2 regions of the Enterobacter sp. CFEC122 genome follow, and region 2 is predicted to be linked to the other one. Evidence: predicted binding sites of a transcription regulator. Region 2 holds the regulator's gene; the other holds the start of a gene.

What was found. The regulator Fur, encoded in region 2, represses iron uptake genes when iron is present. The targets are predictions, from matches to a motif close to ATAATAATGAGAACNACTATCAA.
Region 1: exbB (tol-pal system-associated acyl-CoA thioesterase) is a predicted target of Fur. The motif match lies at 1,788-1,810, and genes of this name have one in related genera.

The regions. Positions count from the first base shown of each region.
Region 1 is NZ_JBRIQR010000016.1:89,815-93,801, forward strand. It holds gene yghB (DedA family general envelope maintenance protein YghB) at 1-289, opposite strand, end outside; gene metC (cystathionine beta-lyase) at 433-1,620, opposite strand; gene exbB (tol-pal system-associated acyl-CoA thioesterase) at 1,872-2,603, shown strand; gene exbD (TonB system transport protein ExbD) at 2,608-3,033, shown strand; gene ACVCAM_RS13310 (hypothetical protein) at 3,077-3,526, opposite strand; gene ACVCAM_RS13315 (hypothetical protein) at 3,528-3,932, opposite strand.
Region 2 is NZ_JBRIQR010000053.1:20,612-24,598, forward strand. It holds gene ybfF (esterase) at 33-806, shown strand; gene ybfE (LexA regulated protein) at 935-1,222, shown strand; gene fldA (flavodoxin FldA) at 1,378-1,908, shown strand; gene fur (ferric iron uptake transcriptional regulator) at 2,200-2,646, shown strand; gene chiQ (ChiQ/YbfN family lipoprotein) at 2,738-3,064, opposite strand; partial or broken gene ACVCAM_RS23940 (OprD family outer membrane porin) at 3,112-3,987, opposite strand, start outside.

The DNA.
Region 1 (3,987 bases), on a different contig from region 2:
GCGTGTTGCCGAGCCAGCGGCCCTGCAGATAGCTCAGCCAGCAGCCCAGGCTGGCTGCGGAAGTGAGGATAACCATCGTGGGCGTAAAGTCCATGACGCCTTTGCCGATCAACGCCCCGGCAAGCAAAAGCAGACTGTCACCGGGTAAAAACGAAGCTGGCAGTAATCCATTTTCCAGAAACAGCGTTGCGAACATCACGAAATAGACGACGCCTATGACGTGAGGATCCGCCAGGGCGGCAAAATCATGTTGCCAGAGCGCCGCGATAATATCTTGAATAACAGCCATGGACTTTCCTGTGGAACAGCAGATATAGCGCTATTGTACTCCCTAATTCGCCCGTCGGGTTTGATTCCGGGCGCAACTCATGCAGACTTTTCTGCTTGCGGTGTCCACAAAAGCGTCCAGAGAGTACATTGTCAGCCAGCACTCTACACGATACGCTCGAACCCTGCTGCTAAATCCGCAATCAGATCGTCAACATTTTCTAAACCGATATGCAGTCGAATCAGGGTACCGCTGAAGTCCACTTCACCACCTGGGCGCAGGGCCGCGATCTGCTCCGGCTGGTTAGCCAGGATCAGGGATTCAAAACCGCCCCAAGAATAGGCCATGCTGAAGAGGCTAAAATTATCCAGATAGCTTGCCAGCTCGTCATTATTCAGCCGTTTTTTCAGCACAAACGAGAACAAACCGCTGCTGCCCGTAAAGTCACGTTGCCAGAATTCATGCCCCTTACTGCCCGGCAGCGCCGGATGGTTTACGCGCTCAACCTGCGGATGCTGCGCCAGCCATTCGGCCACCTTCAGGCTGCTTTCGTGGTGCTGACGCAGGCGAACGCCCAGCGTGCGGAGTCCGCGGCTGGTCATGTACGCCGTGTCGGCATCCACCATCTGGCCCATCAGATAGGCGTTTTCACGCAGCTGATCCCAGCAGCGCGCGTTGGAAACCGCAGTACCAATCATGCCGTCAGAGTGGCCAATCAGGTATTTCGTCGCCGCCTGGATGGAAATATCAATGTCGAATTCCAGCGCTTTGAACAGCACGCCTGCCGCCCAGGTGTTGTCGATCATAATGATCGCCTCTGGCGCTTTGCTGCGCACGGCCTTGACGATAGCCGGCACGTCGTGAACTTCCATGGTGAGTGACCCCGGCGATTCCAGGAACACAATGCGCGTGTTTGGCTGAATAAGTTCGGCAATGCCTTCACCAATCAGCGGGTCGAACCAGCCGGTCGTCACGCCGAGCTTGCTGAGGATTTTGGTACAGAAGTCCTGGCTGGGTTCATAGGCGGTGTTGGTCATCAGGATATGGTCGCCCTGTTCCACAAACGCCAGAATGGTGTTGGCGACCGCCGCCGCGCCGCACGGGAACAGCGCGCAGCCTGCGCCGCCTTCCAGTTCGCACATCGCTTCCTGCAGAGAAAAGTGGGTTAGCGTGCCGCGACGGCCATAAAACAGCCCGCCTTTTGCGCGGTTGCGCGTGGCGTTTTTTTTCTCCTCAACGGTGTCAAACACCAGCGAGGAGGCGCGTTGAATCACGCTGTTGACCGATCCCTGAGTATATTTTTTGCTGCGTCCTGCCTGTACCAGCGTGGTATCAAGATGCTTCGTTGTCATGTTCGCTAACCCTGTTTTTATACGTCTGGACGTCCAGACTACCACGATTGGAAAAAACTGCACCCGCAGGCTTATCGAATAAGCAGAAAATATTAGCAAAAAAGCGCATAAGAAATTTTTACTGCGTAAGCGCAAGGAAAGTGAACGAAAATTGCGGCACTATGCAAATACTAATGAGAACTACTATCAATTCGACGATGTTTTGATATTATTACGTTCAGATTTTGTGATTTGCGTCCTGGAGATACAGAGTGGGTAATAATTTGATGCAGGCGGATCTCTCCGTTTGGGGCATGTATCAGCATGCTGACATCGTGGTTAAGATTGTGATGATCGGCCTGATTCTGGCGTCCGTTGTCACCTGGGCTATCTTCTTCAGCAAGAGCGCCGAGCTGCTTTCGCAGAAGCGTCGCCTCAAGCGGGAACAGCAACAGCTGGCAGAAGCCCGCTCTCTGGATCAGGCTTCAGATATGACCTCATCCTTCCACGCGAAAAGCCTGACTACCCTGCTCGTGAATGAAGCACAGAACGAGCTGGAACTCTCCGCGGGCAGTGAAGATAACGAAGGCATAAAAGAGCGTACCGGTTTCCGTCTGGAACGTCGCGTGGCGGCAGTTGGCCGACACATGGGGCGCGGCAATGGTTATCTGGCCACCATCGGCGCGATTTCGCCGTTCATCGGTCTTTTCGGTACGGTCTGGGGCATCATGAACAGCTTTATCGGTATCGCGCAGACCCAAACCACCAACCTGGCGGTCGTTGCGCCGGGTATCGCAGAAGCGCTGCTGGCGACGGCGATTGGTCTGGTCGCGGCGATTCCGGCGGTGGTTATCTACAACATCTTCGCGCGGATGATTGGCAGCTACAAAGCCACCCTCGGTGACGTTGCCGCGCAGGTTCTGCTGCTGCAGAGCCGCGATCTCGACCTGAATGCCAGCGCCGTTAAGCCGGTGCACGCGGCGTCCAAACTGCGCGTGGGTTGATATTATGGCGATGCGTCTAAACGAAAATCTGGACGATAACGGCGAAATGCATGAGATCAACGTGACGCCGTTTATCGACGTCATGCTGGTTCTGCTGATCATCTTCATGGTGGCCGCGCCGCTGGCGACGGTGGACGTGAAGGTGAATCTGCCAGCCTCGTCCAGCCAGCCGCAGCCGCGCCCGGAAAAGCCTGTCTATCTGTCCGTGAAGGCCGATAAATCGATGTTCCTCGGTAACGACCCGGTAACGGCCGACTCTGTTATCCCGGCGCTGGATCAGCTTACCGGCGGTAAAAAAGACACCACGGTCTTCTTCCGTGCGGATAAAACCGTGGATTATGAAACCATGATGAAGGTAATGGACACGCTGCATCAGGCGGGTTATCTGAAGATTGGGCTGGTCGGCGAAGAGAAAGCGGCCGCGAAGTGATAAAGAAGCTGGCGAAAGCCGGCTTTTTTTATGCCTGTTGGGTTTATGCGTTTTTATTTTCCGTCGGTGCGGTAGAGGGGGTTGCCAGCGCGTCCTCATCAAGCGCAACGCAGGTGACGTTTGAGGTACGGTACTCGCCGTCTGACAGTTTGCGCGTCAGACGCAGGGTGGCGATCTCTCTGGCAAGCAGATACTGGTAGTTGGCCTCAAGGCGTCCCAGAAGCTTCTCTTTTAGCTCTGGCCGCTGTTCCATGATGGCGTTCATCACGGCACCGTAAATTTCTTCTTTGACCTGCAGCGGATAAATCTCACGGCGATTCTGCCATTTCAGCCGCACCAGCGTCGCCGGGATCGATACCAGGTCCTGTGTAATGCGCGTCATCTCGTCATTTTTTGTGTTTCGCAGCGCGTCGAGATTTTGCTTTAAGATAAATTCATCACTTTTTTTATCATCCAAAGTCAAATAAACGTCGTTATTTTTAACTTCCTTCACGTTAATCCTCCCCCAGGCTATAAAAAATTGGGTTGTTTTTTTCGCGCGTAATTAAGTTAAGCCAAATTTCATTGCCCGCTTCGTTAATTTCTTTGGTTTTTTCGGCCAATATTTGACTTAGTTTCTGGGCATCTGTTTCACCTTCGGCCTGCAGATCATTCAGCAGGTGGACAAAGGCTTCAATTTTTATAGCGCGAAATAAGCGGTCTTTTATATGACGATCGTGCTCTTCCAGCAACATATTACGGGATTTGCCGGTACGGGAAACACCAATTAATATATCAGGCTCGAAATCAGAGAGCTTTCTTTTCCCCTGAGTGAAACTGACCTCTTTTTCTGCTTCCGTCGGTTGCTGTTCCACAGGCGTAATGTGGTACTTAGCCGGGACGAGATAGTCGGGCAGCATTTTTAATTTCCTTTAATTTCAACAGGGTGGGGTTGGTAAAGGCGTGAGATTCGTT
Region 2 (3,987 bases):
TAACCTGACATACGTAAAAAAAGAACTTTGCCATGAAATTGAATACCCGAGCGCAAACTGCACAATCGCCGAACAATAATTCTCCCATCGTACTGGTTCACGGGCTTTTTGGCAGCCTGGATAACCTGGGCGTGCTGGCGCGCGAGCTGGTTACCGACCACGATATTCTTCAGATCGATATGCGCAATCATGGTCTTTCCGGCCGTTCCGACGAGATGACCTACGCCGCGATGGCGCAGGATCTGCTGGATACGCTGGATGCCAACCACTTGCAAAAGGTGACCCTCATCGGGCATTCAATGGGCGGTAAAGCGGTGATGGCCCTGACGGCGCTGGCCCCGGAGCGTATTAACGGCCTGGTGGTGATTGATGTTGCGCCCGTGGATTACGACGTCCGCCGTCACGACGAAATTTTTGCCGCCATCAATGCGGTCACCGAAGCGAGTGCCGCGACGCGTCAGCAGGCGGCTGCCGTCATGCGTGAGCATCTTGATGAAGAAGGCGTCGTCCAGTTCCTGCTGAAGTCGTTTGTTGACGGCCAGTGGCGTTTTAACGTGCCGGTGCTCTGGAACCAGTACAACAATATCGTGGGCTGGGAAACCGTGCCCGCCTGGCCGCACCCTACCCTCTTTATTCGCGGCGGTAACTCCCCTTATGTTACCGACGCGTACCGCGACGCCATACTGGCGCAATTCCCGCAGGCTCGCGCCCACGTCATTGCCGGAGCCGGGCACTGGGTGCATGCGGAAAAACCTGACGCCGTGCTGCGCGCCATTCGCCGCTATCTTGCTGATACTGCAAATTGATTAAAAAGAGAGCGACTGGAAGGCTGCGGGCTTCCAGTCGTTGGCGCGCCGTTTTTGGTGATGTATGATGGCGCGCTTATCGCCCGGGCATTAGCAGGGCGGCGTGTTTCCCCCGAAGTCTCAGAATCATGGCCAAAGAACAAACGGACCGTACGACACTAGATCTGTTCGCGAATGAGCGTCGCCCGGGACGACCGAAGACGAATCCGCTTTCGCGCGATGAACAGCTGCGTATCAATAAACGCAATCAGCTTAAACGCGATAAAAATCGTGGGCTTAAGCGTGTCGAACTGAAGCTCAACGCCAACGCGGTCGATGCGCTTAACGAGCTGGCCGACGCGCGAAATATTAGCCGCAGCGAGCTCATTGAAGAGATGTTGATCGCCCAGCTTGAGATGCTGCGCAGCCAAGCATAAGTCTGAAAATTCCCTTAATTACCCTTTTCATGTAGCACAGAGTGCAGTCCTGCGCGATAGCTGTTTCCGCAGGGTTGCCAGTTCTGCTATTATTGCCCTTATCCGTGGCCGAATTGCGCCACCATACTATTAAGTTTCAAGAGGTTATTTTACTCATGGCAATCATCGGCATTTTCTTTGGCAGTGATACCGGCAATACCGAAAATATCGCGAAAAACATTCAAAAACAGCTCGGTAAAGACGTTGCTGATGTGCATGACATCGCCAAGAGCAGCAAAGAAGATCTCGAAGGCTATGACATTCTGCTGCTGGGTATTCCGACCTGGTACTACGGCGAAGCCCAGTGCGACTGGGATGATTTCTTCCCGACGCTGGAAGAAGTGGACTTCAACGGTAAGCTGGTTGCCCTGTTTGGCTGTGGCGACCAGGAAGACTACGCCGAGTACTTCTGTGACGCGCTGGGTACCATCCGCGACATCATTGAGCCGAATGGCGCTGTGATCGTCGGCCACTGGCCAACCGCCGGTTACCACTTCGAAGCGTCCAAAGGCCTGGCCGATGACGATCATTTCGTGGGTCTGGCCATCGACGAAGACCGTCAGCCAGAACTGACTGCAGAGCGCGTCGAGAAATGGGTTAAGCAGATCCGTGAAGAACTGCACCTGGACGATATTCTCAACGCCTGATTTTTATCGCGGCGCAACGGCGGTTGCGCCCGCGCACCAGGTCAAACCGATTAAATTAATTGCTACAATCTTTTAACTTTTTCGCCCAGACCTGTACAATGTCTCCCTGATAAAATGTGGTTTTCCACCGAGCAAGTTTGTTGGTGATACCCCATTTTTATAAGCATATTTTGCCTGAGACTTGCAGTTTTCATTTAGCCATGGCAGTTCTATAATGAGACGCATTATCCCGGGTGCATTTTCTGTCACTTCCTACAGAAGTGAATCGTTTAGCAACAGGACAGATTCCGCATGACTGACAACAATACCGCATTAAAGAAGGCTGGCCTGAAAGTTACGCTTCCTCGGTTAAAAATCCTCGAAGTGCTTCAGGGTCCAGACAATCACCATGTCAGTGCGGAAGACCTTTATAAACGTCTTATCGACATGGGTGAAGAGATTGGGCTGGCTACCGTCTATCGCGTGCTGAACCAGTTTGATGACGCGGGCATTGTCACCCGTCATAATTTCGAAGGTGGTAAATCTGTCTTCGAACTGACCCAGCAGCAGCACCACGATCACCTGATCTGCCTCGACTGTGGCAAGGTCATTGAATTTAGCGATGACTCTATCGAAGCGCGCCAGCGTGAAATCGCCGCGCGTCACGGCATCCGTCTGACCAACCACAGCCTGTACCTTTATGGTCACTGCGCTGAAGGCGATTGCCGCGAAAATGAACATGCGCATGACGCAAAATAAGTGAGTGTTCATACTCTGAGCCAGCCGTAAGGTTGGCTTTTTTTTGCCAGAAAAAAGCCCTGTGGCACAGTGCCACCGGGCGTAAAGCAACTTATTTATTATTATTGCGTATCTCGTTCCAGATCTTATCGCAACGCTTCGCCACTTCCTGATCGTTACCGGTTTTACGTGCCTGGATACAGGCCTGGTAATCCATCACGCGGACATTCTCCTGCGTCGCGAACTGCTCGTGCGCTTTCTCTTTCTTCAGCACGTTCAGCACGCTCTGGCAGGCTTCAATTTTCTCCGGCGATCCTTCCGCAGTATTAATGCAGGCGCTGTAGGCCTCCTTGAGGCGGGAGTCCTCTTTCGGTGCCTGAGTCTGGGCACACGCCACCAGCCCCGATGCCAACAGCGCGACGATTACGATTTTTTTCATCATTTGCAGTCTCCGGTCCGGCGGGATCTAACCCGCCGGACGATTCATCAGAAGATGGTGAACGGTGCGATAACCATGAATTTCACGTCACGTTCATCCTGGAAGATGTTGCCGTAACCGCCCGCGTAGCTCGGGATATCGGAGTGGTTGTCGTACTGGGTGAAGTGCAGTTTGAACATCGTGCCTTTCGCGCGGCCATCCTGCAGGGTATAGATAGCATCCAGGCTGTAGGAAGACTCTTTCAGGCGATAGTTTGGATCGTAGTAAGCATCCGGTGTTGCCATGTCGGCAGGTTTTGCATCCCAGGCGTAAGCGTAAGAAGCGCCCACGGCCCAGCCCGGCAGGTTCCAGTTTTTCAGGTCATACATCGCGCCGAAGAAGACCGCTTTCTCACCGTCGGCGTTGAAGTCGGAGCGGTTATCCCACCAGATATCAAGACGACCGTTGGAGGAAGCATAGGTCGGGGTCATACGCTGCAGGAAGTAGCCCTGCTGCCCTTCCGCTTTCACCCATGTGCCTTCCAGACGTAAATCAACCTGACCGACCTTGTAGCCGAAGGTTAACGCCTGCAGCCACGCGGTGCCGTCGTAGATATCATTGACGCCACCGTTACTGACTTTGTCGCGCGTACCGTAGAACTGGTAGCTGGTACTCAGCGGGCTACCCGCAATATCAAACTTATAGCTGGCCTTGGCAAAGTATTGATCGATATAGCCTTGCGCCTGGCCGAATGCCGCTTCGAGAACCAGATCGTTTTTGAAGTCGTATTTCGCACCCAGCGAGTGGAGGTAATCGACTTTGGTTTTCTTATCGTTCTGGTAGAACTTGTCCATTTCAATGTGCCACGGTGCTTTGTACTCGTTGGTCCACATATAGGAGAAGCTCAGCGCACCTGCGTCACCGTAGTCAAAGTTAGCCCCGGC